DNA from 4 places in the Nitratireductor aquibiodomus genome. Region 4 is predicted to be linked to each of the others. Evidence: predicted binding sites of a transcription regulator. Region 4 holds the regulator's gene; each other region holds the start of a gene.
The links. Region 4 encodes LexA, which represses DNA repair genes until DNA is damaged. Its sites were predicted from a motif close to TGTTCNNNNTGTGTTCNG; they were not measured.
Positions count from the first base shown of each region.

Region 1: BLW55_RS01670 (single-stranded DNA-binding protein) is a predicted target of LexA. The motif match lies at 6,338-6,355, and genes of this name have one in related genera.
Region 2: BLW55_RS17475 (PA0069 family radical SAM protein) is a predicted target of LexA. The motif match lies at 2,002-2,019, and genes of this name have one in related genera.
Region 3: parE (DNA topoisomerase IV subunit B) is a predicted target of LexA. The motif match lies at 6,505-6,522, and genes of this name have one in related genera.

Region 1 is NZ_FNSL01000001.1:350,918-358,737, reverse strand. It holds gene BLW55_RS01700 (SurA N-terminal domain-containing protein) at 1-1,518, shown strand, start outside; gene trpD (anthranilate phosphoribosyltransferase) at 1,527-2,558, shown strand; gene trpC (indole-3-glycerol phosphate synthase TrpC) at 2,548-3,363, shown strand; gene moaC (cyclic pyranopterin monophosphate synthase MoaC) at 3,367-3,867, shown strand; gene BLW55_RS01680 (molybdopterin molybdotransferase MoeA) at 3,864-5,123, shown strand; gene BLW55_RS01675 (hypothetical protein) at 5,284-5,634, opposite strand; gene BLW55_RS01670 (single-stranded DNA-binding protein) at 5,736-6,233, opposite strand; gene BLW55_RS01660 (hypothetical protein) at 6,856-7,074, opposite strand; gene uvrA (excinuclease ABC subunit UvrA) at 7,214-7,820, shown strand, end outside.
Region 2 is NZ_FNSL01000001.1:3,705,025-3,712,844, reverse strand. It holds gene BLW55_RS17495 (S49 family peptidase) at 1-202, shown strand, start outside; gene BLW55_RS17490 (hypothetical protein) at 252-437, shown strand; gene BLW55_RS17485 (4-(cytidine 5'-diphospho)-2-C-methyl-D-erythritol kinase) at 462-1,373, shown strand; gene moaB (molybdenum cofactor biosynthesis protein B) at 1,351-1,905, shown strand; gene BLW55_RS17475 (PA0069 family radical SAM protein) at 2,127-3,281, shown strand; gene BLW55_RS17470 (ribonuclease HII) at 3,495-4,238, shown strand; gene BLW55_RS17465 (NnrU family protein) at 4,164-4,733, opposite strand; gene BLW55_RS17460 (TetR/AcrR family transcriptional regulator) at 4,803-5,540, shown strand; gene BLW55_RS17455 (F0F1 ATP synthase subunit B) at 5,605-6,084, opposite strand; gene BLW55_RS17450 (F0F1 ATP synthase subunit B) at 6,094-6,675, opposite strand; gene BLW55_RS17445 (F0F1 ATP synthase subunit C) at 6,741-6,965, opposite strand; gene BLW55_RS17440 (F0F1 ATP synthase subunit A) at 7,093-7,820, opposite strand, start outside.
Region 3 is NZ_FNSL01000001.1:668,988-676,807, forward strand. It holds gene BLW55_RS03195 (YaiI/YqxD family protein) at 1-276, shown strand, start outside; gene fghA (S-formylglutathione hydrolase) at 281-1,120, shown strand; gene BLW55_RS03205 (helix-turn-helix domain-containing protein) at 1,348-1,731, shown strand; glycine riboswitch at 1,860-1,958, shown strand; gene gcvT (glycine cleavage system aminomethyltransferase GcvT) at 2,107-3,210, shown strand; gene gcvH (glycine cleavage system protein GcvH) at 3,218-3,586, shown strand; gene gcvP (aminomethyl-transferring glycine dehydrogenase) at 3,596-6,397, shown strand; gene parE (DNA topoisomerase IV subunit B) at 6,591-7,820, shown strand, end outside.
Region 4 is NZ_FNSL01000001.1:456,786-464,605, forward strand. It holds gene BLW55_RS02160 (peptidylprolyl isomerase) at 1-226, opposite strand, end outside; gene coaD (pantetheine-phosphate adenylyltransferase) at 245-745, opposite strand; gene BLW55_RS21005 (hypothetical protein) at 963-1,097, shown strand; gene gyrA (DNA gyrase subunit A) at 1,125-3,914, opposite strand; gene BLW55_RS02175 (MarC family protein) at 4,146-4,778, shown strand; gene lexA (transcriptional repressor LexA) at 4,878-5,597, shown strand; gene BLW55_RS02185 (NAD(P)H-hydrate dehydratase) at 5,754-7,259, opposite strand; gene BLW55_RS02190 (P-II family nitrogen regulator) at 7,539-7,820, shown strand, end outside.

The DNA.
Region 1 (7,820 bases), 110 kb from region 4:
TTCCGCGGGCCCGATGGCCGTTTCGACCGCCAGCAGTTCGATTTCGTGCTGCGCCAGATCGGCATGCGCCCCGAGGACTATCTGAAGAACCGTGAGCAGGTGGCCATTCGCCAGCAGATTGTCGAAGCCGCGACAGACGGCATGAACGTCCCGGATGAGCTGTTCAAGAATCTTGCGCTCTATCGTGGCGAAGACCGCACCGTCGAATATCTCGCCGTGCCGCGGGCTCTTGTCGAACCAGTCGCACAGCCGGACGATGCCACGCTGCAGGCATGGTTCGATGAGCGCAAGGACGCCTATGCCGCCCCCGAATATCGCAAGTTCAGCTATGTGAAGCTTGAACCCTCCGATATCGCGGACCCGGAAGGCATTTCCGATGCGCAGGTGCAGAAGGCCTATGAAGATCTGCGCGATCGCTACACGACGCCGGAGAAGCGCACGATTGACCAGATCGTGTTTTCGGACCGTGCTGCGGCTGAAGCCGCGCTCAAAGACCTGCTGGACGGCAAGAATTTTGCAGACGTGGCAACGGCTGCCGGCAAAAGCAGCTCGGACATCGCCCTTGGCACGCTCGCCCGCAGTGACGTTGCAGACGATGCTGTCGCCGATGCGGCGTTCTCGCTCGAAGCAAACCAGTTCAGCGATGTGATCGACGGGGCTTTTGGACCCGTCATTATCTATGTCTCGGACATCCAGTCTGAGGTTGTGCAGCCACTGAGCGAAGTCGAGAGCGAAATCCGCCAGGACCTGGCGCTCGAAGAGGCTGCGCGCGTTCTGCTTGATGTTCATGATTCCTATGAAGACGCCCGCGCAGGCGGCGCTTCCATGGCCGAAGCTGCGGAAAGACTGAAGCTTTCCATGCGGACCATCGAGGCCATCGACGCAAGTGCGCGCCGCCCTGATGGAACCATTGTGGGCGACCTGCCCGTTTCAGCCGAGCTTCTGCGCGAGGTTTTCGAAAGCGAAACCGGTATTGAAAACGCACCGCTTTCCATGGGCGGCAACGGCTTTGTGTTTTATGAGGTCGAGGGCATCACGCCGGAACGCGATCGTTCGCTTGATGAAGTGCGCGATCAGGTCACGCAGGACTGGCTGAAAGCGGAAACGGACCGCCTGCTGGCCGAGCGTGCCTCTGAATTCGCCAAGCGTCTTGAGGAAGGTGCTTCCCTGGAGGAAATCGCGACCGAAATCGGCCAGGAGAAGCAGGTCAAGCGCGGCCTCAAGCGTAATGCCAACGACGCCGACCTAGGCCAGGCCGGTGTTGCGGCGGTGTTCTCCGTTCCGCGTAACGGAACCGGCGTTTTTGCGAATCCGGCTGGCGACGGCCAGTTCCTGTTCAGGGTCACGGAAGTGTTCGAGCCGGCCAGCGCGACGGCAGAGAGCATTCCCGACAATCAGCGCGCCACGATGCGTTCGGCACTTGCCGATGACCTGCTCGACCAGATGGTTGCGCGCCTGCAGGGCAAATATCCGGTTACGGTGAACCGGGCGGCCATGCAGGAAGCCCTGAGTTTCTGAGGCGGCAGATGAACGGATTCAAAACCTACATCGCCAAGGCCGCTTCCGGCGCCTCCCTGAGTTTTGACGAGGCGAGGCAGGCCTTCGACATCATGATGTCGGGCGATGCGACGCCAAGCCAGATCGGCGGTTTTCTCATGGCTCTGCGCGTGCGCGGCGAAACCGTGGAAGAAATTTCCGGCGCCGTTGCCACGATGCGCGACAAGATGCTGCCGGTCTCTGCTCCCGATGATGCGGTGGACATCGTCGGCACAGGCGGCGATGCCTCCGGCTCTTACAACGTTTCTACCTGCTCGGCCTTCATCGTTGCGGGTGCCGGCGTGCCCGTCGCCAAGCATGGTAACAGGGCGCTCTCTTCGCGGTCCGGTGCGGCTGACACGCTGGCTGCCCTTGGCATCAATATCGAGCTGACCCCGCAGGAGATCGCCGATTGCATCAACGAGGCGGGGCTGGGTTTCATGTTTGCGCCCGCCCATCACTCGGCCATGCGTCACGTCGGGCCATCCCGCGTTGAGCTCGGGACCCGCACGATCTTCAATCTTCTCGGGCCGCTTTCCAATCCGGCGGGTGTCCGCCGCCAGCTTGTGGGCGTGTTCGCACCGGAATGGGTGGCGCCGATCGCCCACGTGCTCAAACAGCTGGGCACAGAATCCGCATGGGTCGTTCACGGCGCCGGGCTGGATGAGATGACCACCGCCGGGACGACGCAGGTTGCGGCGCTCGAGGACGGTGAAATCCGCCATTTTGAGATCATGCCCGAGGATGTCGGCCTGAAGCGGGTCACGATGGCGGATCTGAAAGGCGGCGAAGCGGCGTACAATGCCAGGGCGCTGAAAGCGGTTCTGGAAGGCGAGAAGAACGCCTACCGCGATATCTGCCTGTTGAATTCGGGTGCGGCGCTGGTTGTCGCAGGACGCGCAAAGACCCTGAAGGATGGCATGAAGCTGGCCGCTGAATCGCTTGACCATGGGCATGCGCTGGCCACCCTGAATCAGCTGATCGAGGTTTCAAACAGGGGAGCCCCGAGCGGTGACGACTGATATTCTACGCAAAATCGAAGCCTATAAGCGCGAGGAGATCGCTGCGGCCAAGACCACCACGCCCCTGCCCGATCTTGTTGCCAGAGCACGCGACGTCGAGGCACCGCGCGGCTTCGCCGATGCGCTTCTTCACAAACAGGCGACCGGCCGCTTTGGGCTTATTGCCGAAATAAAGAAGGCGAGCCCGTCGCGCGGGCTCATTCGCGCAGATTTCGACCCTCCCCGACTGGCCGCGGCCTATGAAGACGGCGGTGCCGCATGCCTTTCCGTGTTGACCGACGGACCTTCCTTTCAGGGTGCGCCTGCGTTTCTCGAAGCTACCCGCTCCGCATGTGCGCTGCCGGCGCTGCGCAAGGATTTCCTGTTCGAACCCTATCAGGTTTATGAAGCGCGCAGCTGGGGGGCGGACGCCATCCTGATCATCATGGCCAGCGTTTCGGAAGATGAAGCCCGGGCCCTTGAGGATACGGCCCTCGAACTCGGCATGGACTGCCTGATCGAGGTCCACGACGAGCGTGAGCTGGAGCGGTCTCTCGAGCTTTCGTCACGCCTCATCGGTATCAACAATCGCAATCTGCGCACCTTTGAAACAAGCCTTGAAACCAGCGAACGGCTGGCCCCACGCGTGCCTGAAAACCGGCTGGTGGTTGGCGAGAGCGGCATCTTCACCAATGAAGATTGCCGTCGCCTGGCGCGTGCCGGCATGAACACCTTTCTGGTCGGCGAAAGCCTGATGCGGCAGGAGGATGTCGCAGGCGCGACCCGTGCCCTGCTGGGGCTCGATACCGCAAATCCGGCAGGCTGAACGATGAGCGACGACACCGGAAAGCTGACGCATATCGGCGCTTCCGGAGAAGCGCATATGGTGGATGTGAGCGGCAAGCAGGAAAGCCGCAGGGAGGCCGTCGCCGAAGGCGCTGTCGTCATGCAGGCGCAAACGCTGGAAGCCATCCTTTCAGGCAATGCCAAGAAGGGCGATGTGCTTGCCACCGCGCGCATAGCCGGCATCATGGGCGCCAAGAAGACATCTGACCTCATTCCGCTATGCCATCCGCTGGCACTTTCCAAAGTGGTGGTGGAAATCGAGGCGGATAACGCGCTGCCCGGCCTGAGAGTGCGAGCCCGTGTGCGGGTGACCGGCCAGACCGGGGTTGAAATGGAAGCGCTGACGGCCGTCTCCATCACCTGCCTGACCATTTACGACATGGCAAAGGCGCTGGATAAGGGAATGATCATCAGAGACGTTCGCCTTCTGGAAAAGACCGGCGGCAAATCCGGCGACTGGCGCGCACCGGAGCCTTCGACATGACGCTTCTGCCGGTGGATGAGGCTCTGGAGCGCATTCTCGACGGCGTGAAGGCCCTGCCCGGTGAAATGGTGCCGATCGAAGAGGCGGACGGACGTGTTCTGGCCACCCCGCTTTCGGCGATGCGCACACAGCCACCTTTCGACGCGTCGGCCATGGATGGTTACGCCGTGCGGGCTGCGGATGTCGAAACACCGCGTGAGGTGCGGTTGCGGGTGATCGGGGAATCGGCTGCCGGCAATCGGTTTCACGGCGCGGTCGGCGCTGGCGAGGCCGTTCGCATCTTCACCGGAGCGCCGGTGCCGGAAGGCGCCGATACGGTTCTCATTCAGGAAAATGCCGATCTTCAGGATGATGGCAGCATCGAAGCAACGAGCACGGTTGCCAGCGGGCGCCACATCCGCAGGGCTGGGCTCGATTTTGTCGAAGGCGATGTCGTTCTTGAACAGGGGCGCCGGCTCGGGCCGGCCGGTGTCGGTCTCGCCGCTGCCGCCGGCCATGCGATGCTTTCGGTAACCGAGCGTCCGCTGGTTGCCATCATCGCCACGGGCGATGAGCTGGTGCGACCGGGCGAGGCCTGCGGCCCCGATCAGATCGTGGCCTCCAACGGGTTCGCCATTGGGGCTCTTGGCAAAAGCGAAGGGGCCCGGATCCTCGATCTCGGCATTGTCGGCGACGACAGCGCCGCGATCACCGCCGCAGTGCAAAGGGCCGTCGCGGCGGGCGCGCATGTGCTTGTAACCCTTGGCGGCGCCTCCGTGGGGGCTCGCGATCTGGTGCGGCAGGCTCTGCTTGACGCCGGCATGTCGCTCGACTTCTGGAAGATCGCCATGCGCCCGGGCAAGCCGCTCATGTTTGGCCGGCTGGAACATCGGAACAGCCGAAACCCGAATTCCACTTCCCGGCCCGATACCACCGGAACCATGCGGGTGCTTGGCCTTCCCGGCAATCCGGTCTCAAGCCTTGTCTGCGCCCATCTTTTCCTGCGCCCGCTTGTTGCCCGCCTTGGCCAGCGCAGCCACACGCCGGATCTGCGCGCTGCGGTTCTGGCGAGTGCCCTGCGCGAGAATGACGATCGCCGCGACTATATCCGCGCTTCGGTCGCTTCCGGCCCTGAGGGGCTGATCGCGACGCCCTTTTCGCTGCAGGATTCGTCCATGTTAACCACCCTGGCCGCGGCCAATGCGCTTATCGTGCGCGAACCAGGCGCGCCGGCTGCCGAGCCGGGTTCACGCTGCCGCGTTCTGATGCTGGCATAGCCTCCAGAGCATTTTGCAGTCAGGTGGAATCACCTGACGTCAGCGCAAATGCGGGAAATCAGAGAGACAGAACGGAGCAGTGTTTCCGTGAAACGGTGAACCGCTCCAGGTATCCGCCGGCGGCGCAATTGTATTTCAGGAGAGATCCGGGCTGATGACCTTACCCGTCCCCGCGGCCGGGAATGGGCAGCGTCACCTCTCTTCCGCCAAATCCATGAACGGAATCGCGTGCGCGAATGGTGACATGGGTCAGCCCGTCAGGCAGTGACACGCCAGAGAGGCTGCGGGTAAATGGCTGTTCGTTCACATGCGGGTGCAGGAGTTTGCGTGACCCGAGGACATTGCCGGCATCGTCGAGCACGTCCCATTGATCCGCGTAGTGCTCCCACCCTTCATCTGCATGTTCCACGGTGACGTCGAAGCGGTAGGTGCCGCCGGTCTCGGCGACGATTTTCACGTCGACGACGTCCGCTTCACCGGCGGTCACTGCCGATGTGAACGTCGCGAACACGATTGAAAATGCGAAAAACCCGGCGCGCCATGCCCAGATACCAGGGAGACGTCCATGGATCGGGGCGGCACTGCCGGGTTTCAACACGACCCTGTTCCCGATCAGAACGGGATTTCGTCGTCGAGGTTCTGCGAGTAGCCGCCTCCGCCTCCGCCGCCGCCGCTGTCGGCAGGGCCGGACTGGCCAAAATCGGAGCTGCGATTGCCGCTGCCGCCACCATAGCCGACCTGACTGTCACCGCCCTGGCCGCGCGTGTCGAGCATCTGCAGTTCGCCGCGGAATTTTTGCAGCACGACTTCGGTCGTGTAACGCTCCTGACCGTTCTGGTCGGTCCATTTGCGCGTCTGGAGCTGGCCCTCGATATAGACCTTGGCGCCCTTCTTCAGATACTGCTCGGCAACCTTGGCGAGATTGTCGTTGAAAATCACCACATTATGCCATTCGGTACGCTCACGCCGCTCGCCCGACTGGCGATCACGCCATGTTTCCGATGTGGCAATCCGCATGTTGACCACCGGATCGCCGGAATTGAGCCGGCGAATTTCCGGGTCGGCGCCCAGATTTCCCACCAGAATGACCTTGTTGACGCTGCCCGCCATAACGCTTCTCCACGCTTGTCCGAAATCTGCCGCGCACCTTATCGCAAGCGGAACTGCCGCGCGCTCTTCGCCTTTGCCCGCTCCGCTGTCGTCCACAGCTCATTTGTTCTTATTATGTTCACATTCGACGAACATCTGTCAATGCCTTCAAGGGCGCCGTCCGGGGCACCTTCCGCGGCCCCCTGCGCGATGCTTCGGTCCGGCATTGCAAGGAAAAGCCCCGCCGCCTTCTGGTCGCGCGGGGCTCCGGGTCTTCTGACCCTCCATACCGGGAATGGTTTACCGGTGTCGTCAGGCAGGGCGGTTTCACCAACCCTGTCTTCAAGTAAATCTGATTTTCGGGGGCAGCCAGCCGCCAGCGTTGTCATGCCTGCCGGCGAATGCGTTCTCCAGAAACGTCATGCGCCCTGGACCGGAACCGAAACACATGCGTCGCGCAATGCGCCGAATGCGTAGCGGACCGATCAGCCAGCTGTGGCTTCGCGATCGAGGCGAAGCCTGGTGGATCGGTCAGGTGGATTCATGCCTTCCTCCTTCTTCGCGTTTCGGACATTTGCTCGGCGTCAGCGTGCTCAAGCGGCGATGCGCAGCCGATGCGCCCACCGGCGCCTCCTGCGAGTGCTCAAAAGCCGCGAGCGCTGACCGGGGCATACTGCGCCTTCGGGTTTCGCCGGTCAAGCGAATGGCCCGCTATGCCAGCAAATGTGATCGCCTGTAACGAACCGTACGCTCCTGCCAGAATTGTCAGGAGAACGTTCGGTCTTTGTTCTTTTTGCTTGCCCATCAGCCGGGCAAGCGTGTTAAAGGAAGAATATGCGCCCTTCCGCTCGTTGAGTGGCATTGGCGTATCTGCGGCGAAGCGATACCGGCTGGCGTCATCCCTGGCGCTGCGGTCGACATTTGCGTGCCGCTTCCTACATGATGCACGGACCGGCATGCTGCCGGCCAATCCGGTTTCTCAAGACAGGCAGCGACGGGGCATGCCAGAACACAAGTCCATTACCATTCGCGGTGCGCGCGAGCACAATCTGAAGAATGTCGATCTCGACCTGCCGCGCGAGAAGCTGATCGTCATGACCGGCCTGTCGGGCTCCGGCAAGTCGTCGCTCGCCTTCGACACGATCTATGCCGAGGGGCAGCGACGCTATGTGGAGAGCCTTTCGGCCTACGCGCGCCAGTTCCTGGAAATGATGCAGAAGCCGGATGTCGACCAGATCGACGGGCTTTCTCCGGCCATTTCGATCGAACAGAAGACGACGTCGAAGAACCCGCGCTCCACCGTCGGCACGGTGACGGAGATTTACGACTATATGCGCCTGCTCTTCGCGCGTGTGGGCGTGCCCTATTCACCGGCCACGGGCCTGCCCATCGAGAGCCAGACAGTGAGCCAGATGGTGGACCGGGTGATGGCACTGGAGGAAGGCACGCGGCTTTATGTGCTCGCTCCCATCGTGCGCGGACGCAAGGGCGAGTACCGCAAGGAGATGGCCGAACTCCAGAAGAAGGGCTTTCAGCGCGTCAAGGTGGACGGCACGTTCTATGAGATCGCCGAGGTGCCGGCACTCGACAAGAAATACAAGCACGACA
Region 2 (7,820 bases), 3.2 Mb from region 4:
CTCCGTTCTCAAGGAACGCTATGGCAGGAAAACGCAACTCGCGCTCATCACCCAGCCGCGCGGCCTGTTCGGACGCAAGCTCGGTATTTCCAGCAGCGCCGGCAGCATTCCGGATCTCGGTGCTGCAATCGCCGGCAATGCCGCCACGGGTCTGATCGAGGCTGCCGAGGAACAGGCGCTCTGGCGCCGTTTTGGACTTTGACGAGGCGCGCCCGGGCGTTAAACTCGCGCGCGAAACCGGAGGATCGACAATGCCGCAACTGATCTTCTTTGCCGCGGTCGGCGTGGTGGCCTATGTCGGCTACCGCAAATTCGTCCGCGAGGCAGAGCGCGTCACTGCAAAGGCGCGGCGCGCACGCAGGGAAGCGGCGAATGGCAGCATGGGTACGCTCGTCTACGACCCGAAGACCGGCGAATACCGCGTCGCCAAAGACTGATACCTGAGTAGAAGCATGCAAAGCATGATCGCCCCCGCCAAGGTGAATCTGGCGCTGCACGTCACCGGACGGCGCGCCGACGGCTATCATCTGCTGGACAGTCTTGTCACCTTTTCCAGGCATGGCGACCTGCTCGAGGTGGAAGGCGGGGCGGAAGACGATTTCTTCGTTTCCGGCCACTTCGCCGCCCATGTCCCCATCGGCGAGACCAATCTGGTCACCCGCGCCCGCGATCTTCTGCGTGAAACATTCGGGGAGAGAGCCGGCGCACCCGTCCATCTGCACCTTGAAAAGAACCTGCCCGTCGCCTCCGGCATCGGTGGCGGTTCGGCCGATGCGGCTGCCGCGCTCAGACTTCTCGTCCGCCACTGGCAGATCGACGTCGACGAGGTCGCCCTGGCAGAGCTCGGCCTTCGCCTCGGTGCGGATGTCCCCATGTGCCTGTCATCGAAACCGCTTCTTGCGCGCGGCATCGGCGAAGCGCTTGAAGAACTGCCGCATTTCCCCGCGCTGCCGCTTGTTCTCGTGAACCCCAACATCCCGCTCTCCACGCCAGATGTCTTTTCAGGGCTTGAGCGGCGCGACAATGCTCCCCTGCCCGCCCTCGACACGTTCCCCGACGCCGCATCGGCCGCCAAATGGCTCGAAGCCGCTCGCAACGATCTGGAAGAACCGGCCTGCCGGCTCGTACCGCAGATCAGGGATGTGCTTGGCGCTCTCGGGGAAGCGGGCGCGCTTGCCGCCCGCATGTCCGGCTCCGGGGCCACCTGTTTCGGCGTCTTCGGCTCGCCGCACAAGGCGCGTCAGGCCGCATCCATTCTTGAAGCCCGTCATCCCGACTGGTTTGTCCTTGCCACCCAAACCACTGCCCCAGAGCACGGCCAGACCGAGCACAGCCAGATCGAGCATGACCATGCCCACTACGCCCGCGCGTGAGTTCATCCCCGTCCGCTTCGCGGTGCTGACCGTTTCCGACACGCGCGGCCTTGAGGACGACCGCTCCGGCCAGACGCTGGCCGAACGCATCGATGAGGCCGGCCACACGCTCGCCGACCGGAAAATCGTCGCAGACGATATCGAAGCCATCCGCATGGCTGTCAAACTGTGGTGCGCCGATCCAGGGGTCGATGCCGTCATCACCACGGGTGGCACCGGCTTCACCGGGCGCGACGTGACACCAGAGGCGCTGGAACCGCTGTTCGACAAGCGCATGGACGGGTTTTCGCAGGTCTTCCATCGCATCTCCTACGAAAAAATCGGCACCTCCACCGTCCAGTCGCGCGCCACCGCAGGGCTTATCGACCAGACCTTCGTCTTCGTATTGCCGGGCTCCACCGGCGCCTGCCGCGATGCCTGGGACGGTATCCTCAAAGACCAGTTCGACTACCGGCACATGCCGTGCAATTTCGTGGAAATCATGCCGCGCCTGGCCGAACATCTGAAGCGCGGCGGCGGCAAGTCCGCCTGATCCCTTCCTGACCTTGAAATCAAGTAGACTGCGGCACCGTCCCCGCGAACCCTTTTGCACGCCTGTGGAAAATTCGCGCGCCTCGATTCTGCCAAAAGTTCTTGCTTTGTTCTCATTCATCGAATAGGAATAGATTCATCGGCAGCGACGCTGATTCTGCTTTCCGCTTTAGTCCCCGCGTACTGGAAAGCCAGCGAAATCGCTCAGTCATGGAGCAAGCCATGGAACAGATTGTGAGAGCAGATGCAGCCGCCTTCGATGGCGGCGGGGCCGCGATGGCCAACACGGTGATCGACCGGTCGGGCATTCGCATCGATTCCGAGCGCCGGCGGGGCCGTGCTGCGGGCATCAATCCATCAGGCCGCTATGAGCCGGTCTCCCGTCATGTCTTTGACGATGGCTGGGGCTCGCTTGAGGAATTGCCCCCCTTCAAGACCGAGGTTCAGGTTGAAAGGCCGCGCACGATCATTACGCGCAACGCCTCGCCCGACATCTCCTTCGACCGTTCCATCAATCCCTATCGCGGCTGCGAACATGGCTGCGTCTACTGTTTTGCACGTCCCACCCATGCCTATATGGGCCTGTCGGCGGGGCTCGATTTCGAGGCGAAGCTCTTTGCCAAGCCGGATGCCGCCCGGCTTCTGGAACGCGAGATTTCCAAACCGGGTTATCAGCCGCGCACCATCGCCATCGGCACCAACACCGATCCCTATCAGCCCATCGAAAAGAAATACCGCATCATGCGCGAGATTCTCGAAGTGCTTGAGGCGCACGGGCACCCGGTCGGCATCGTCACCAAGTCGGCGCTCGTCATGCGCGACATGGATATCCTCTCCCGCATGGCCGAACAGGGTCTGGCGAAGGTGGCGCTTTCCATCACCACGCTCGACCGCAAGCTTGCCCGCACCATGGAGCCGCGCGCGGCAACGCCCCCGCGACGTCTGGAGACCGTGCGGGCGCTGAGTGAGGCCGGCATCCCCACATCGGTGATGATGGGGCCTGTCATTCCCGGCCTCAACGATTGCGAGATAGAGCGCATCCTGGAATCGGCGGCCACTGCCGGCGCGCGCGAGGCGGGCTATATCATCCTGCGCCTGCCGCTCGAGGTCAGCCCCATTTTCAAGGAGTGGCTTCTGCGCCATGCACCCGACCGTTATCGCCACGTCCTGTCCCTGATCCGCTCCATGCGCGGCGGCAAGGATTACGACGCCGAATGGGGCAAGCGGATGAAGGGCACCGGCCCCTATGCCTGGCAGATCGGCCGACGCTTCGAGATCGCGGCAAAGCGGCTCGGGCTCAACCAGGAAAAACGCAGGCTGAGAACGGACCTGTTCAGGCAGCCGCAGCCGGGAGGCGAACAGCTCATGCTGCTTTGACAGCGCCCTGCCCGACCCGCCTCCTGCTTCGGCATCGCAGATCAACGCATCAGAGCGGCACCCTGTTTCCGTAAAACGGCGCCGTTTCCGACAGCACACCCTTCCCGTCCGGCTTGCATCCCCGTAGCCGACGGAAGCTTCCCGGCCCATCCGCCCCCTCGTTGCCGGGAGGCCCTTGCGGAGAATCGGAAGCGATGCGAGCATCGCCGCATCATGGCTCGCACGCGTTCCGATTCTCCCACTCTTTTCGACCTGCCCGTTCGTCCCGACTTCCAGATGGAGGCCGGTCTTCTGCGCGAGGGGCTTGCCCCCGTTGCAGGGCTCGACGAGGCGGGACGCGGTCCGCTGGCAGGCCCTGTTGTCGCCGCCGCCGTTATTCTCGACGCAAACCGCCTTCCTGAAGGGCTGGACGATTCCAAGCGGCTTTCCGCAGAGGCGCGCGACAGGCTCTTCGAAGCCATCATCGAGATGGCCGTCAGCGTCTCCGTCGCGTCCCTCAGCGCTGCAAGCATCGACGGATCCGACATCCTGCGCGCCAGCCTTGAGGCCATGCGCCGCGCAGCAGCCGGGCTTTGTGTCACGCCGCTGTTTGCACTGGCCGATGGCCGCGATGTGCCGCCGGGGCTGTGCTGCCCGGCGCGTGCCGTGGTGAAGGGCGATCAGCGCAGCCAGTCCATCGCCGCTGCGTCCATCGTCGCCAAGGTGACGCGGGACCGCATGATGACGCGTGCGGGCGGTGTGACACCGGCCTACGGTTTCGAGACGCATATGGGCTACGGTACCAAGCGCCACCGCTCAGCCATAACGGAGCATGGCGCGGTGTCGCGCCTGCACAGGATGAGCTTCGCCCCGCTGCGCGATCTTGGACCGTCGCTACCCGCCTCAGACAGGCGAGACGCCGATCAGCCACTGGTGGAGGCCGGCGACAAACACGCCATAGATCGCCAGCCCGCCTAGAACGGCAATCGCATCCCCCGTCCAACCAACAGGCTGCCTGACCTTGCCCTTGCCGGGCTGGTTCGCAGCCGAAATCCAGTCGATTGCCGCCCAGACGGCGAAGCCGCCGAAAAGCGCTACGTCTGCCAGCGTTCCGTTCGCCATGAGATGAGCGAGGCCCCACAGAACGGTCGCCAGCAGCATGGGATGGCCGACAGTCATACAAATTCGGCTCGGCACATAAGCCGCGATGAGCAGCGGAAAGACGGGCAGAAGGAGAACAAGCGCCAGATGGCGCAGCGATAGGGGCGGTGCGTAAACCGGCGACGGGTCCATACGCGCCAGGCCATAACCCCAGACAATCAGCACCAACCCGACAAGCGAGACTCCGGTGTATGTGAGAAGCCACGCGCGTTCGCCATTGCTTGCCATCATCTGCGCGCGGAAGCCCGGCGCTACGATCCGCAAGGAATGGACCGCCAGGAAGAGGACAAGCCCGGTCACAAGTACCGACATGGAGTTCTCCGTTGCATATCGAATTTTAGTTAGATACTATAACTAAAATTAGAGACCGTAGCGATGCAAATGAAATCTGCAGAGAAATCCGGGGTGCCAAGCCGAAAAGAGGTTCAGCGTGCCGCCACGTTTCGTGAGATTAATTCCATCGCGCGAAATCTGCTTGTTGAAGACGGGAGCGGCGCCGTCACCATAAACGCCATCGCGCGTCGGATGGGCATGAGCGGTCCTGCGCTTTACCGCTACTATCCGAGCCAGTCAGCACTGATTGAAGCGCTGCGCGGTCAGTTCTTCGAAGAGTTGATCGCCTTCATGCGGGCTGCTGCGGCAGAGCCGGCAGCCAGCACGCCGGCCCGCCGCCTTGGCGCCATATGCCGGGCGCTGCGTCGCTGGGCCCTCGGCCATTCGGCCGAATTCGGCTGGCTGTTTGCCAGCCCCGTCGCATCGCCGTGCGAGACGGACCTTCCGTCCTATGGTGACGGAGCATCCTGCGGTGCCTTCGGAGAGGTGTTTCTGGAACAGGTGGCGGCGATCTGGCATGAACAGCGCTTCCCGATCCCGAATCTGGATGACATGCCGGCCTCGCAGGTCGAGCAGCTCATCGCTTTCAGCGAACGGATCAACGGCCTTCTGCCGCCCGATGCTGCCCATGTTTTCCTAAAATGCTGGATTCGCCTTTATGGGCATCTGTGCATGGAGGTCTTCCAGCAGGTCGCCTTCGCCTATACGGATATGGAGCCCTCTTTCGAAGAATGCCTGAGCGAGCTATGTGCGCTGCTTGATGTGCCCTACGAGCCGCCGGTCTGAGGCCCAATAAAAAACGCCGCCGGAAACCGGCGGCGTTTCAAAATGTTTCGCTTTCGAAAGCTCGTCAGTTCAGCTTTGTCTTCACGTCCTGAATCGAGGCCTTGAAAAGCTCTCCGCCGGTCTTGGCGTCGACCTTGTCAGCCAGAACGCTGCGGGCGGCCTCCACGGCGAGATCGACAGCACTTGCGCGCACCTCGTTCACCGCGTCCTGCTCTGCCTGCACAATTTTCTGTTCGGCAAGGGCCGTGCGACGGGCGACATACTCTTCCGTCTTCTGCTTGGCTTCCTTGACGAGCAGCTCGGCCTCGTGCTTGGCGGCGCTGACGATGTCCTGCGCTTCCTGCTCGGCTTCCTGCCGCTTGCGCTGATACTCGGCGAGCAGCTGCTGCGCGTCTTCACGCAGCTTGCGCGCTTCATCCAGCTCATTGCGGATGCGTTCGGCACGCCCGTCAAGCGCGCCGTTGATCATGCCCGGCACCTTGAAGTAGGCAAGGACACCCAGGAAGATGATCAGGGCAACAAACGCCCAGAATGTCGCGTCCATGGCCCTCTCCTACTGTTTGACGGACTTGACGGCGGCTTTCGCCGCGGTCTTGTCGAGCCGGCCGCCGACCAGTTCCTGAACGATGGATGCCGCCGTGTCCTCGGCGATCGTGCCAACGTCCTTCATGGCCGTTTCCTTGATCGAAGCAATGCGCTTTTCGGCCTCGTCGAGCTTGGCGTCGAGCTGCTTCTCGATCTCGCGACGTTCAGCGTCCGCTTCCGCCTTGGCGGCGTCGCGGGCTTCCTGGCCGATGACATTGGCCTTCTTGCGGGCGTCAGCCAGATCCTGCTCGTAAGCAGCAACCGCTTCGTCCGCCTCTTCCTTCATCCGCGCCGCCTGGTCGAGATCCTGCGCGATGCGGTCACGCCGCACTTCCAGGATACCGCCGATGCGCGGCAGCACGACGCGCTTCAGGAACAGGTAGAACAGCCCGAAGGTAATCGCCAGCCACAGGATCTGCGACGGAAATGTGGACGAATCGAAAGGCGGGAAGCCGGCCTCGTGTGCGCCGTCAGACGCAACGCCGGTTTCCGAATGGGTCGCTTCCGCGGCGTCTTGCGCCGAGGCTGCGAATGCCGATGCCACAAACATTGTCTACCTCTTTTAAAACCGGCCGGACGCCCGAGAGCGGCCGGCCACGCACACGAAAGGCGCGCTTAGGTGAAGAGGAGGAGCAGGGCGATGAGCAGCGAGAAGATGCCGAGAGCTTCCGTCACGGCGAAGCCGAAGATCAGGCGGCCGAACTGGCCGTCTGCTGCCGACGGGTTGCGCAGGGCGCCCGAAAGGTAGCTGCCGAAGATGTTGCCGAGGCCAAGTGCTGCACCGGCCATGCCGAAACAAGCGATACCGGCGCCGATGGCCTTTGCTGCTTCTACTTCCATTTTAAAACTCCTTGTGATCGCGGATTTGCGTGTTTTCTTCAGACTTGGCGGAAACCGCCGGTGAAACCTGTTTTCCTCTGACCGGCACTTCAGGCCGGAACGAAGCCGATCTTTTCAAACCTCTTGATCAGTGGCCGGGATGGACGGCGTCGTTCAGATACATGCAGGTGAGAACGGCAAAGACGTAGGCCTGCATGAAGGCGACGAGGAATTCGAGACCGGTGATCGCCACGGTCATGATCAGCGGCAGAACGGCACCGGCCACGCCGACCGCGCCAAGCGCGCTCATGGAAGTGACGAAGCCGGCAAAAACCTTGAGCGTGATGTGTCCGGCCAGCATGTTGGCGAAGAGACGAACCGAAAGGCTGACGGGACGCGACAGGAACGAGACGATCTCGATCAGCACAACCAGCGGCACCACGACACCGGGCACGCCCTGGGGAACGAAGAGCTTGAGAAAGCCGAAACCGTGCTTCCAGAAACCGTAGATGACCACCGTCCCAATCACCATCAGCGCAAGCGCGAAGGTGACGATGATGTGGCTGGTCACGGTGAAGAAGTAAGGAAACAGACCGAGGATGTTGGCCATCAGGACGAACGTGAAGATCGAGAATACGAACGGGAAAAAGCGCATTCCGTGCGAGCCCGCCGAATCTCTCAGCATGGAGGCCACGAACTCGTAGCTCATTTCCGAGATCGACTGCAGCCGGCCGGGAACCAGGCCGCGGCTCGACGTCGTCAGGAACAGGAAAGCACCGGCAGCCACCACGGTCGCAACCATGAAGGCGGACGAGTTCGTAAAGGAGAAATCCAGTCCGCCGACCTCAATCGGAATCCACTTGGAGATCTGGAACT
Region 3 (7,820 bases), 210 kb from region 4:
GAGAATGCCGTGGCCGGCGACATCGCCATCACGGCGGATGTGCCGCTGGCCGCGCGCCTGGTGGAGCGGGAGGTGCATGTGCTCGGCCCCACCGGCCGCCAGTTTACGCCTGAAGCCATCGGCATGGCCGTTGCCATGCGCAACCTCAAGCAGGATCTGCGCGAATCCGGCGAAATCAAGGGGTACAATCCCGGCTTCACCGCCCGCGACCGCTCCGACTTCCTGCAGGTGCTCGACCGCACCGTGCGCCGCGCTTTGAAAGAAAACAGGGACTGACCTCATGAAAACCGTCTCCACCGCCCGCTCTCATGGCGGCGTCCAGGGCGTTTACAGCCACACTTCCAAGACCTGCCAGTGCGACATGACCTTCGCCGTGTTCGTGCCGCCGCAGGCAGCCAGCGGCCCATGTCCGCTCCTGTGGTATCTGTCAGGCCTCACCTGCACGCACGCCAATGTCATGGACAAGGGCGAATACCGCCGCATGGCCGCCGAGCTTGGCATGATCGTGGTCTGCCCGGACACGAGCCCGCGCGGCGATGACGTGCCTGACGAGGCGGGCAACTGGCAGTTCGGCAAGGGCGCAGGCTTCTATGTGGACGCCACGCAGGAGCCCTTCGCCAAAAACTACCGCATGTATTCCTACATCACCGAGGAACTGCCGGCACTGATCGCCGAAAACTTCCCGGCGGACATGGATCGCCAGGGCATATTCGGGCATTCCATGGGTGGCCATGGCGCGCTGACCATCGCGCTTAAAAATCCCGACCGTTTCAGGAGCTGCTCCGCCTTCGCCCCCATCGTCGAGCCCTCGACGGCGGGCTGGTCGAAACCGGCGCTGGAGAAATATCTGGGAACGGACGAAGCCGCATGGCGCGGACACGACGCCTGCGCGCTCGTTGCCGATGGCGCACGCTTTCCCGAATTCCTGATTGATCAGGGTACGGCGGACAGCTTTCTGGATGAAGGTCTGCGCCCATGGCTGTTCGAGAAGGCCTGCGAGAAGGTTGGCATTCCAATCACGCTCAACATGCGTGAGGGCTATGACCACTCCTATTTCTTCATCTCGACATTCATGGATGACCACCTCGCCTGGCACGCAAAGCGCCTCGCGGCCGGCTGACCTGAAACCCGGCGATCCTGAATCAATACGTGAAGCCGATGAATCATCTTCTTACATTCTTCGTCTAACACGCTGCCATAAAAACGCTTTTCAGCTGCACCCCAATCGATACGCCGGCACAAGGTTGTGCCGGCGCGTCACTTCCGGCATGCTCGACCGAGAAATCCCGCCATCAGACGGGTCATCCAGCCAAAGATGCTCGACAGAAAAAACGGAGGTGCCGACCGGTGCAGGACACCGCACACATCTATACAGATTCACCCGACCGCGACACGATGGGCGGCCGTCTTTCCAGAGCACGCGACGCCGTTGGCCTCTCGGTCTCCGAACTCGCCCGCCGCCTTGGCGTGAAGGCCGCCACGATACAGGCCTGGGAAAGCGACCGCTCGCAGCCCCGCGCCAATCGCCTGGCCATGTTAGCAGGCGTCCTGAATGTAAGCCTCTCATGGCTTCTCCATGGCGTGGGCGTCTCACCGGCGGACGAAAGCCGCTCCGAGCTCGTCAATGCCGTCTCGGCCAATCTCAAGCGTATCCGCAAACTTCAGGACGAGACGAACCGGCTCGTCACCCAGATCGAGGCCGATCTTGCCCGCGCAGCGGGTGCAGGCTGATAAACAGCAGATGCGAACCTCCGGTGTATTGTGCACAGAAACCATCATGCCAGGGCCACGGCCCGCGTTATGGCAGGTGACAAACACATCCGTCTGCGCTAGTTTCCAGCCGTCGAGGGCAGAAGCCCTGCCTGTCTGCGGGAGAGATCCAAACCGGATAGAACCGGGGCGGACGCCGAAGGGGAAATCGCCCGAAATCTCTCAGGCAAAAGAACCGTAGACGGGTCAAGACACTCTGGAAAGTCGGGGAGCGATCCCCGCGCCGAAGGTGTAAGCGTGGTCGACAGGGTTCCGGCTGCGCGAGTCTCTCAGGCTTCCGACAGAGGGGCACGAACATGTCGCTGACTGCGGCATGCGTGCGATTCTGGAGGAATGATGAGCGACACGAAACCCCAAAAACATTTGCCGCTGGAAGCGCTGCACGAAGATGCCGGCGCGCGTTTCGGCGCATTCGCCGGCTGGCGCATGCCTCTGACCTACCCTGCCGGCGTCATGAAAGAACACCTGCACACGCGCGAAAGTGCCGGCCTGTTCGACATCTCCCACATGCAGCTTTTCGAGGTCGAAGGCACCGGTGCCGCCGATTTCCTGTCGCGCGCCTGCCCGCTCGATGCAGCAGCCCTGAGAGAAGGTCAGTCAAAATACACCGTCCTTCTCAACGAGAACGCCGGCATCATCGACGATCTGATCGTCACCCGCCTTGGCGAAAATCGCTTCATGGTGGTTGCAAACGCTGGCAATGCCGACAGTGACGAAGCCCATTTCCGCGCCATCGCTGGAGACTTCGACGTTTCGTTCACGCGGCTCGAACGCGTTCTTCTGGCGCTGCAGGGGCCCCACGCAGAAGCCGTCATGATCGCTGCCGGCCTCGATCTGAGCGATCTCACCTTCATGACCGGTATGGAGCCGCGCGAGGGCTGGTTTGCTGCCCGCTCGGGCTATACCGGTGAAGACGGCTTCGAGATCGCCCTGCCCCTCGATGAAGCCGAGCGCTTCGCCCGAACGCTGCTAGACGATGAACGCGTTCAATGGGTCGGTCTTGCGGCCCGCGACAGCCTGCGCCTAGAAGCGGGTCTTTGCCTGCACGGCCAGGACCTGGACGAGAACACCGACCCGGCAAGCGCCGCGATCCTGTGGGCGGTTCCGAAGGCGCTGCGCGAAGAAGGCAAATTCGTTGGCGCGCAGGCTCTGCAGAAGATCATCGCAGATGGCGCAAAGGAAAAACGCGTCGGCCTGAAGCCGGAAGGACGCCAGCCCGTGCGCGCCGGTGCGCCGCTCATCAATGAGGCAGGCGAGAAGATCGGCCGCGTCACCTCCGGTGGCTTTGGTCCCTCGGCGGGTCATCCGGTCGCCATGGGATATGTCACAAAAACGCTCTCCGAGCCCGGAACCCGTCTTTTTACTGAAGTGCGCGGCAACCGCATCGCACTTGACGTCCACTCCCTTCCCTTCACGCCGCAGCGCTACAAAAAAGGATAACAGCCAGATGAGCCAGACCTATTTCACAGAAGATCACGAGTGGATCAAAGTCGAGAACGGCGTCGCAACCGTCGGCATCACCGACTATGCGCAGGAACAGCTTGGCGATCTGGTCTTTGTCGAGCTGCCGGAAGCCGGCGCCACGCTCTCGAAAGGTGACACCGCCGTCGTGGTCGAATCCGTCAAGGCCGCATCCGATGTCTATGCGCCCGCCGATGGCGAGGTCGCGGAAGTGAACGACGCCCTGACCAGCGAGCCCGCCCTCATCAACTCCGCTCCCACCGGCGATGGCTGGCTCTGGAAGATGAAGCTTGCCGACGAAAGCCAGCTCGAAGGCCTGATGGACGAAGCCGCCTACAAGGCGTCGATTGCCTGAGGAAACACCATGTCCGCCAAAACACTCCCTTTTGCCGCCCGCCATATCGGCCCGCGCGGTGAGGAAACCAAGGCCATGCTCGCAGCCCTTGGCGTCCCTTCGCTGGAGACGCTGATCGCGCAGGCCGTTCCGAACTCGATCCGCCTTGACCGTGCGCTCGACCTGCCCCCCGCGGCCAGCGAAACCGAAGCGCTTGCCGAACTCCGTACAGCCATGAGCAAGAATAGCGTGCTCAAGAGCTTCATCGGAACGGGCTATCACGGCGTGAAACTGCCGCCGGTCATCCAGCGTAACCTGTTTGAAAACCCTGCCTGGTACACGGCGTATACACCCTACCAGTCGGAAATCAGCCAGGGCCGCCTTGAGCTTCTGTTCCATTTCCAGACGCTGGTGACGGAATTGACCGGCCTGCCGGTTGCCTCCGCCTCGCTGCTGGACGAAGGATCCGCCGTGGCCGAAGCCGTGGGCATTGCCTGGCGTCATCACCGCTCCAGGCGCAACAAGCTGGCAATTGCCGGCGAACTGCACCCGCAGACCCGCGATGTGGTGGTCACCCGCGCCGAACCGCTTGGCATCGAGGTTGATGGCGACACGATCGATGATGACACGTTCGCCCTTATCGTTCCGTGGGCCGACACTTATGGTGTTTATGGCGACCACAGCGCGCTGATCGCCGACGCGAAGGACAAGGGGGCCATCGTCATCATGGTCGCCGATCCGCTTGGCCTTCTGTTGAGCGAAACACCGGCAGCGCTCGGCGCCGAAATCGCCGTTGGTTCGATGCAGCGCTTTGGCGTGCCTATGGGCTTTGGCGGCCCGCACGCGGCCTATTGCGCCGTGTCGGACAAGCTCACGCGCCTCATGCCCGGTCGTCTCGTCGGCCAGTCCACCGATGCGCATGGCCGTCCGGGCTACCGTCTGGCGCTCCAGACCCGCGAGCAGCACATCCGCCGCGACAAGGCGACCTCCAACATCTGCACCGCGCAGGCGCTGCTTGCCAACATGGCCGCAGCATTTGCCATCTGGCACGGGCCCGAAGGGCTCGCCGCCATTGCCGAGCAGGTGCACGACCACGCAGCGCGTTTCCATGCGGGTCTCAAGGCCGCTGGCCTTTCGCTTGCAGGCGACGTGATCTTCGACACGGTCACCGCCTCCGTTCCCGGCAAGGCGCAGGAGATCGCGGCCGGAGCCGAAGCCGAAGGCCGTCTCGTGCGTGTCATCGATGCGGACCGCGTTGGCGTCACCTTCGATGAAACGACGACCGAGGACGATCTGGCTGCACTCGCTGCCCTGTTCGGCGCGAAGCTGCCGGAAAGCGCACCGCGCCTTGCACCGGCCACAGCGCGCGGCGAAGGCTTCCTCACCCAGCCGGATTTCCATTCGCACCGCTCGGAAACGGAAATGATGCGCTTCCTGCGCAGGCTCGCCGACAAGGATCTTGCGCTCGACCGCGCCATGATCCCGCTCGGCTCCTGCACCATGAAGCTCAACGCCGCCGCCGAGATGATGCCCGTGAGCTGGCCGGAAGTGGGTGGTCTTCACCCGTTCGCGCCGCCGGAGCACACGGCGGGCTATCGTCGCATGATCGACGATCTTGATCGCTGGCTTTCGGAGATCACCGGCTTCGATGCGGTCTCGCTGCAACCCAATGCCGGCAGCCAGGGCGAATATGCCGGTCTTCTGGCGATCCGCCGCTATCACGCCGAGCGCGGCGAGGCCGATCGCGACATCTGCCTCATCCCCTCCTCCGCCCACGGCACCAACCCGGCGTCCGCCTCCATGGCCGGCATGCGGGTGGTGGTGGTCCGCTGCACGGACGATGGCAATATCGATCAGGACGACCTGAAGGCGAAGGCGGAAGAGCACGCCGACAAGCTGGCGGCGCTCATGCTGACCTACCCGTCAACCCACGGCGTGTTCGAGGAAGGCGTGCGCGATATGTGCGCCGTGATCCATGAACATGGCGGTCAGGTCTATTTCGACGGCGCCAATCTCAACGCCATGGTCGGGCTTGCGCGGCCGGGCGATCTGGGCGCGGATGTCTGCCACCTCAACCTGCACAAGACCTTCTGCATTCCCCATGGCGGCGGTGGACCGGGCGTCGGCCCCATCGGCGTCAAGGCGCATCTGAAGCCCTTCGTGCCGGGTCATGTCGCGCTCGGCAGCAGCAGTGCGGTGGCAGCAGCCCCCTATGGCAGCGCGTCGATCCTGCCGATCACGTGGATGTATATCCGCATGATGGGCGGCGACGGCCTCAAACGGGCGACGGAAATGGCGATCCTCAACGCCAATTACATCGCCCACAGCCTGAAAGACCACTACCCGGTGCTCTACAAGGGCCGCAACGACCGTGTCGCGCATGAGTGCATTCTCGACACGCGGGTCTTCAAGGATCGCGCCGGCGTCACCGTCGACGACATCGCCAAGCGGCTCATCGACTATGGCTTCCACGCCCCGACCATGAGCTTCCCCGTCGCGGGCACGCTGATGGTGGAGCCGACCGAGTCGGAGCCGAAGAGCGAGGTGGACCGCTTCTGCCAGGCGATGATCTCCATCGCCGAGGAGGCCGCGAAGGTGGAGAAGGGCGAATGGCCGAAGGACGACAATCCACTGGCCAACGCACCGCACACGGCGATGGAACTGATGGGAGACGCGTGGACACATCCCTATAGCCGCAGCGAAGCCGCCTTCCCCGAAGGCTCGCTTGCTTCCGCGTCCAAATACTGGCCGCCGGTCTCGCGCGTCGACAATGTCAGCGGCGACCGCAATCTGGTCTGCGCCTGCCCGCCCATCGAGGCCCTGGCTAGCTAACCAGCACGAAACGGATCATCTCCCCCCCCCCGGGGAGATGATCGCCCATTTTTACCGCACCTCTTGGCGCGGGCCCGCGCTTTCTGTTAAAGCGTCGTCCACACACTCCGAACGGAACCGGAACAGGCTTCGCTTTGCCATGGAAACCATGGCAAACTGCGAGGTGATTCGCGGACAGGAAACCACACGCTTCATGGACGACAACAACGACCTCTTCTCCGGAATGCCTGCCAATGTGGACCGTGCGAAAACGCCGGAGCCGGCAGCGCCCGAGCGTAAGCCCGCTTCGCGCCCCGCACCCTCGCCCGCACCCGCAGCTTCCGGCGATGGGTACAGCGCGGCCGACATTGAGGTTCTCGAAGGTCTGGAGCCTGTCCGCCGGCGTCCCGGCATGTATATCGGTGGTACCGACGACAAGGCGCTCCATCACCTCTTCGCCGAAGTCATCGACAACTCCATGGATGAGGCGGTGGCGGGCCACGCCACCTTCATTGAAGTGGAGCTCGACACGGAAGGTCATCTCGCCGTCACCGACAATGGCCGCGGCATCCCCGTCGATCCGCACCCGAAGTTCAAGGACAAGTCGGCTCTCGAAGTCATCATGACCACGCTGCATGCGGGCGGCAAGTTCGATTCCAAGGTCTATGAGACCTCCGGCGGCCTGCACGGCGTCGGTGTCTCGGTGGTGAACGCGCTCTCTGAAATTCTTGAAGTCGAGGTTGCCCGCAATCGCCAGCTCTTCCGCCAGACCTTTTCGCGCGGTCTGCCGCAGGGCGGGCTCGAAAAGCTCGGCGACGTGCACAACCGACGCGGCACGAAGGTGCGGTTCAAGCCGGATGAGCAAATCTTCGGCAAGGGCGCCAAATTCGAACCGGCGCGGCTCTACCGCATGGCGCGTTCCAAGGCCTATCTTTTTGGCGGCGTCGAGATACGCTGGATTTGCGCGCCCGAACTGATCGGCGAAAAGGACGAAACGCCGACGAAAGCCACGTTCCATTTCCCAGGTGGCCTCAAGGACTATCTGAACGCCTCGCTGGACGGCCAGTTTCAGGTCACCAAGGAGGTGTTTTCCGGCCGCAGCGAAAAGAGCTCCGGCCATGGCGCGGTGGAATGGGCGATCACCTGGTATGGCGGCGACGCCATGCTCAATTCCTATTGTAACACCGTGCCGACACCGGAAGGCGGAACGCACGAAACCGGTTTCCGCAACGCGCTCCTGCGCGGTCTGCGCGGCTATGCGGAACTGACGGGCAACAAGCGCGCGTCCATCATCACTTCCGAAGACGTGATGATTTCAGCCGCAGGCATGCTCTCCGTTTTCGTGCGCGAGCCGGAATTCGTAGGCCAGACCAAGGACAAGCTGGCAACGGCGGCAGCCATGCGCATTGTCGAAAACGCCGTGCGCGATCCGTTCGATCATTGG
Region 4 (7,820 bases):
CGATCACGCGATGGAAAGCGACATTGTCATAAGCGCCCTCTTCAACGAGGGCCTTGACCTGCTCCACATGCCTGGGCGCAAGATCCGGCCGCAGCCCGATGGTTACTTCACCGTTCCTGAGCGTGAGGATCAAAGTGTTTTCAGGTTCGGCGGCCGAAGCCATACCGAGAGAAGCCACAAGGGCACCGGCCACGAGCGCAGACGAGGCTAGCTTGCGAAGCTGCATGAAACTCTCCTTTTGGTTTCAGGCGGGGAACTTGGCTTCGAGCGCTTCCAGAACAGCGGAAGGCACGAATGGCGCGATGTCTCCGCCCATGGAAGCGATCTGACGTACAAGTGTGGCGGTAATGGTGCGCACGGATGGGCTGGCGGGCAGAAAAACCGTCTGCAGGTCGGGCGCCATGGTTTCGTTCATGCCGGCCATCTGCATCTCATAGTCGAGATCCGTGCCATCACGCAGACCGCGGATCATGATCGAGGCGCCATGTCTGCGTGCGGCATCAATCACCAGTTTGTCGAATGCCACAACCTCAATGCGTCGGGCATCACCACCCAGCTCGACCGTTGCAGACTTCTGGATCAGCGCCACGCGCTCCTCATAACTGAAAAGCGGTTTCTTGCCTGGGTGAACGCCGATGCCGACCACCACCCTGTCTGCCACCGTCAGCGCGCCCTTGAGCACATCGAGATGGCCGTTCGTCAGGGGATCGAAGGATCCTGCATAAAATGCTGTTCGTTCGGTCATGGCGTGCTTGTATCCGTGTTGCCGGATGAAGGCAATTCAGCAATCGCACCTCTTCGCAGCAATGGCGGCGAAAAGATGAACCGCACATGAACAGTCCGTTCAACACCGGTTCGAACCTGATCGGGTAGTCAGAACACCAATGGCTGAAGGGGCGCCGGTCCAGGGTATGAAACCAAATGGCGTCTCTCCTCGTTAACAGAGCAAAAGGAGTGAAGCCATGCTGATCTTTACGCTAGCCGCCGCAATGACCGTCGCAATGCTGATTGCCACCGTTGTTGGCCTCCACGAAGAAGCCGGCCGCGTCAAACTCGAAAACCGCGTTCGCAGCTCTGCAAACCGCCGCTTCCGTTAAACCGGAATCGGGGATGCCGCAGGCCGATCACTCGGCAGCGCCATCCCCATTCTGGTCGCTCGCCTCTCCGTTGGCGGCGTCATCGGCAGAGGCGATCTCTTCCTCTTCGGTCTGCGTGTCGGAAATGCGCTCGACCGAAACCACTTTTTCGCCCTTGGCCGTGTTGAAGATCGTCACGCCCTTTGTTGCGCGGCTGGCGATGCGGATACCGTCAACCGGAACACGAATGACCTGACCCGCATTCGAAACCAGCATGATCTGATCATCCTGCTCCACCGGGAACGCCGCGATCAACGGACCGATCTCATCGGTCTTAGCGACATCCGTCGCACGAATGCCCTTGCCACCACGGCCGGTGACCCGGAAATCATAGCTTGAAGAACGCTTGCCATAGCCGAATTCGCTGACGGTCAGCACCATCTGCTCGCGCGCCTTAAGCTCCTCATAGCGTTCAGGCGTCAGGCTTTCCTCTTCGCCGAGATCCTCATTGGTCAGGGCGATGTCTTCGTCTTCGCCGCTTGCCTGCCTGCGCTCCGCTGCCGCCTGCTTGAGATAGGCGGCGCGTGCGGCCGGACTTGCCTCGACATGCGAGAGGATCGCCATGGAAATCACACGGTCGCCTTCGGCCAGATTGATGCCGCGCACGCCGATCGAATTGCGACCGGCAAAGACGCGCACATCTGTGACACAGAAGCGGATGCACTGGCCCGACGCTGCGGTCAGAAGCACGTCGTCGTCTTCCGTGCAGGTGTAAACTCCGAGAATCTCGTCGCTCGGGTCATCCAGCTTCATGGCGATCTTGCCATTGCGGTTGACCTGGACGAAATCGGACAGTTTGTTGCGGCGCACCGTGCCACGCGTGGTGGCGAACATGACGTCGAGCGCGCCCCAGCTCTCCTCGTCCTCCGGCAGCGGCATGATCGTCGTAATGCTCTCGCCCTCCTCGAGCGGCAGCATGTTGCGCAGGAATTTTCCGACGGATTGCGGCGTACCAACCGGCAGGCGCCAGACCTTTTCCTTATAGACGATGCCGCGCGAGGAGAAGAACAGAATAGGCGTGTGCGTGTTGGCCACGAACAGCCGCGTGACGAAATCCTCGTCCTTGGTCGACATGCCCGATCGGCCCTTGCCGCCGCGCGCCTGCGCCCGGTAGATGGAGAGGGGCACGCGCTTGATATAGCCCTTGCGCGTGACGGTAACGACCATTTCCTCACGCTGGATCAGGTCTTCGTCATCCAGATCCGCACCACCTTCGGTGATCTCGGAACGACGCGGTGTGCCGAACTCGTCGCGCACGGCGATGAGCTCGTCCTTGACGATCTGCTGAATACGCGCCCGCGACGACAGGATTTCCAGATAATCGCTGATTTCCGCGCCAATCTGGTTCAGTTCGTCGGCAATTTCATCGCGCCCGAGCGCCGTCAGACGCTGCAGGCGCAGCTCGAGAATCGCACGCGCCTGCTCTTCCGACAGATTATAGGTGCCATCATCGTTGATGCGGTGACGCGGATCATCGATCAGGAGAATGAGGGCTTCGACATCCTCCGCCGGCCAGCGGCGCTCCATCAGCTGTTCGCGCGCCGTCTGCGGGTCGGGCGCATGACGGATAAGCTTGATCACCTCGTCGATATTGGCGACGGCGATGGCAAGACCGACCAGCACATGCGCGCGGTCGCGCGCCTTGCGCAGAAGATATTTCGTGCGCCGGCTGACGACTTCCTCGCGGAAGTGGACAAAGGCCTTCAGGAGATCGAGCAGGTTCATCTGCTCCGGCTTGCCACCGTTGAGCGCGACCATGTTGGCGCCAAAGGAGGTCTGCAGCGGCGTGAAGCGATAAAGCTGGTTCAGCACGACATCGGCGACGGCGTCGCGCTTCAGCTCGACCACGACGCGATAGCCCTGACGGTCGCTCTCGTCGCGGATGTCGGAGATGCCCTCGATGCGCTTGTCGCGCACCAGTTCGGCCATCTTTTCTATCATCGAGGCCTTGTTGACCTGATAGGGGATCTCCGTGATGATGATGGCTTCGCGGTCGTTGCGGGCGGGCTCGATGGCCACCCTGCCGCGCATCATGATGGAGCCACGGCCTGTCTCGTAGGCGCTGCGGATGCCGGACCGCCCGAGGATGAGACCGCCGGTCGGGAAATCGGGCCCCGGGATCAGCTCCTGCAGCTCGGGCAGGCTGATCGCCGGATTGTCGATCATGGCCACACAGCCATTGATGACTTCCGACAGGTTGTGCGGCGGAATGTTGGTCGCCATGCCAACCGCGATACCGCCGGAGCCATTGACCAGGAGGTTCGGATACCGTGCAGGCAGCACCTTTGGCTCGCTGGAGGAGCCATCATACGTGTCCTGAAAATCGACCGTTTCCTTGTCGATGTCTTCCAGAAGCTCGTGCGCGCCCTTTGTGAGGCGCGATTCGGTGTAACGCATGGCCGCCGGCGGATCGCCGTCGATGGAGCCGAAATTGCCCTGCCCGTCGACCAGCGGCAGACGCATGGACCAGTCCTGCGCCATGCGCACCAACGCGTCATAGATCGCGGCGTCGCCGTGCGGGTGGTATTTACCCATCACGTCGGCAACGGGACGGGCCGACTTCACATATTTGCGGTTCCAGTGATAACCGCTCTCATGCGAGGCATAGAGAATGCGCCGGTGCACCGGCTTCAACCCGTCGCGCGCATCCGGAAGAGCGCGGCTCACGATCACGCTCATCGCGTAATCGAGATAGGAGCGCTGCATCTCCTCGATGATGGAAATCGGCTCGATGTCGTCGGGCTCGCCCGGTCCGGTCGGCGTCGTCTGGTCAGTCAAATCGTGTCACACACAGAATAAGGAATCACTGACTTCTTATATATGAAGCGCCACTGATTCTCCAATCGGAGCAGCGATTGAAGCCGGGGAAATCCAACGCGATTTCAGATGCATATGGCAGGTCTGTGAATGATGTCACTGACAAATTGCCGCAGACTGCCCGCCAGGAGACACAATCGGGTCTTTTCCGAAGCCTCCCCACTGGGCTAGACAAGTGCAAGGGAGGACCTCATGCCAGGCTACGAGACCGTATTCAATGCCTTTGTCACACTGCTCGTGACCGTGGACCCACCAGGCCTCGCCCCGCTCTTTCTCGCCCTGACGGTGGGCATGAACCGGTCGGAGCGCAACCAGGTCGCTGTTCGGGCGGCGATCATCGGCTTCGCGGTCCTCGCTCTCTTCGGTGTGGCCGGCAGCGCCATACTTTCCGTGTTCGGGATCACACTGCCCGCTTTCCGCGTGGCGGGCGGCCTGCTGCTCTTCTTCATCGCCTTCGAAATGATCTTCGAGCGCCGCCAGGAGCGCCATGAGAAAAGCGCCGAGCGCGCCATCACCCGCGACATGATCCGAAACATCGCCGCCTTTCCGCTGGCGATCCCCCTGATAGCCGGCCCCGGCGCGATTTCGGCCACCGTTCTGCTTTCGGGTTCCTTCGGCGGACTGGCCGGAAGTGCCGCACTGCTGGCAATCCTGGCGACAACGATCGTCATCACCTACGCCGTCTTCACGCTTGCCGAGCGCGTCGACCGCTTCCTCGGCGAGACAGGACGCTCGATCCTGACACGCCTTCTCGGCGTTATACTGGCCGCGCTCGCCGTGCAGTTCGTCGCCGACGGCGCCAAGGCGCTGTTTGCGGCACCGTAGCCCCGGTAAACCGCGCGCAAATGCCGGGAGTTGCGGAACACAACTGGAACATATAGAGTATGTTCTGGTTTTGTTTTTAACTGATTCTCGGTGGCGCCCATGCTGACCCGCAAGCAGCACGAACTTCTCCTGTTCATCCACGAGCGGCTGAAGGAGACAGGAATCCCGCCCTCCTTCGATGAAATGAAGGAAGCGCTGGACCTTGCCTCGAAATCCGGCATTCATCGATTGATCACCGCGCTCGAGGAGCGTGGCTTCATTCGCCGGCTTCCCAATCGGGCCCGTGCACTGGAAGTTCTGCGCCTCCCTGATTCGATTGCTCCCGGCCTGAACCCCGGCGCACGCAAATTCTCGCCCAGCGTCATTGAAGGCAGCCTCGGCAAAGCCCCCTCGCCCCAGCCAAAACCCGCCGCCAGCAATGATGACGGTCTGGCCGGCGTCGTTTCCGTGCCGGTGATGGGGCGCATCGCTGCCGGCGTTCCCATCGACGCCATTCAGCACCAGACACATTCCATCGCCGTCCCCCCGGACATGCTGAGCGGCGGCGATCATTACGCGCTGGAGGTCAGGGGCGATTCCATGATCGAGGCAGGCATCTTCGATGGTGATACCGTCATCATCCGCGAAACCCAGACCGCCAATCCGGGCGAGATCGTGGTCGCGCTGGTGGATCAGGAAGAAGCAACCCTGAAACGCTTTCGCCGCAAAGGCGCGTCGATTGCCCTTGAAGCTGCCAACCCGGCCTATGAGACGCGGATTTTTGGCCCTGACCGAGTCAAGGTTCAGGGGCGCCTGGTTGGATTGATGCGCCGTTACTGAAGTATATTGCGGTCAGGTGGAAAAACCTGACTGCAAAATCTTCCAACGCGGCGACGGCGGGTCGAGCCGTCTGCGTAGACCCGCCCATTTCTCTTCCACAGCCAGATACGCCCCGTTCGTTTCTCCCCGCCGGTACGTCCCGCTCGCTTCGACCTTTCAGCGGACGTGTTCGGGGAACTGAGACTGTAGAACCTGGGGCAGCATCTCGGGCAGATCTTCTGCGATGAGCCCGCGGCCGAACACTCTGCCGGCCTCCGCATGAAGCCAGATACCCGCGCAGGCCGCTTCAAACGCCGGCATCGTCTGTGCCATCAGACCAGCGATGATCCCGGACAGGACATCGCCTGAGCCGGCTGTCGCCAGGTGCTGCGTTGCGTTCACATTGATGGCTGCCCGCCCGTCAGGCGCCGCGACCACCGTATCCGGTCCCTTGAGCACGATTGCTGCACCTGATCGCATGGCTGCCTCCCGGGTCCGCTCCACTTTCGAGACCTCCGGCGCATCTTCAAGACCTGGAAACAGGCGCCCGAATTCCCCTTCGTGCGGTGTCAGAACGACTTGCGCGGCGGAGGCTTTGATCATGGCGAAAAGCGTCTCCGGGTCGCCGCGAAAGGCGGTGATTGCATCCGCATCGAAAACCAGTCCGCCCGCGGCGCCCGCCCGGTCGAGAAGGCTCCGCGCAAAACTTCGCGTTCGCTCGCCTGTTCCTGCCCCCGGCCCCAGCACAGCGCCGGAGGGGCCGCGATCACTGAGGAACGCCTCCAGTTCCTCGACCGTATCGGCCCTGCGCAGCATGATCGAGGTCAGATGCATTGCGTTGACGGAAAGCGCGTTGGCGGGTGAAAGCACGGTCACGGCGCCTGCCCCCGCCCGCGCTGCGCCGCGCGCTGCAAGACGCGCCGCTCCCGTGGACGTGGCGCCGCCGGATATGACGGCCACATGCCCGCGCGAATATTTGTGGGCGCTGATGCCGATCTCCGGCAAGGCTGCCCGCCACAGCGCGGGATGGTTCTCCCAGGTCTTGCATTCGGCTCGATTCAGTGTTGTTTCGGCTATGCCGATATCCGCGACAAGAAGCTCACCGCACATCTGCCGGCCGGGCACGAGCACGTGCCCCGGTTTCTTGCGGAAGAAAGTCACGGTCAGATCCGCCTGAAACGCAGCGCCAAGCGGCTTCCCGGTAAGCCCGGAAACGCCGGACGGCAAATCGATCGACACCACGGGCAGCCCGCTGGTGCGCACCCGTTCTATGATTGCAGCCTCGCGCCCTTCGACAGGCTTCGACAGACCAGCGCCGAACAGCGCATCCACCACAAGCCATCGCTCAACGGGTTCGAACTCCGAATACGACTTCGGTTCAACAGGGCAAGCCCGGCGCGCCCTGGCCGCATCGCTGCCCGCCGCCGGTTCGGTTTCGGCAAACAGCCGGACCTGTACACCCCGCTCCACAAGCAGGCGGGCAACGACATAACCATCGCCACCATTGTTGCCAGGGCCGCACAGAACCAGAAATCCCTCCGCCTCGGCGAAACGTTCGAGGATCGCAGCAGCCACCACCGCACCGGCATTCTGCATCAGACCGTAGCCGTCCAGAGGTCCGGCATCGACCGCCTTGCGATCCACACTGCCCATTTCTTCAGGCGTCAAAATCTCCAAACGCATCACATCTTGCCGCTTTCTTCGGCGCATTGCATATTTTTTAGGCAAGCCGCAAACTGCGCAGCACACCGCATGGTTCCTCGATAAGCTCCGGAGGCCCGACCTGACATGTCGCTGCCCGAACAATCCACGCGATTTCGCCCGTGCGGACACAGAATGCAGCGACTGGCACGCTTCATGCAAGGCTCCCGCACGAGTTGGCATGTTTCGTGCTTCAACCAAACCGGAGCAACAAGGGGCGCGGGATCACCGTTCCTGAACTCATTTGGAGGCCACTGAGGCATGAAAAAGGTCGAAGCGATCATCAAACCGTTCAAGCTCGACGAAGTGAAGGAAGCCCTTCAGGAAATCGGCCTTCAGGGCATAACCGTGATCGAGGCCAAGGGTTTCGGTCGCCAGAAGGGGCATACGGAGCTCTATCGAGGGGCCGAATATGTCGTCGATTTTCTCCCGAAGGTGAAAATCGAGGTCGTGCTCCCGGACGAGACCGTGGACGCCGCGATCGAGGCGATCCGCAAGGCCGCCCAGACCGGGCGTATCGGCGACGGCAAGATTTTCGTGACA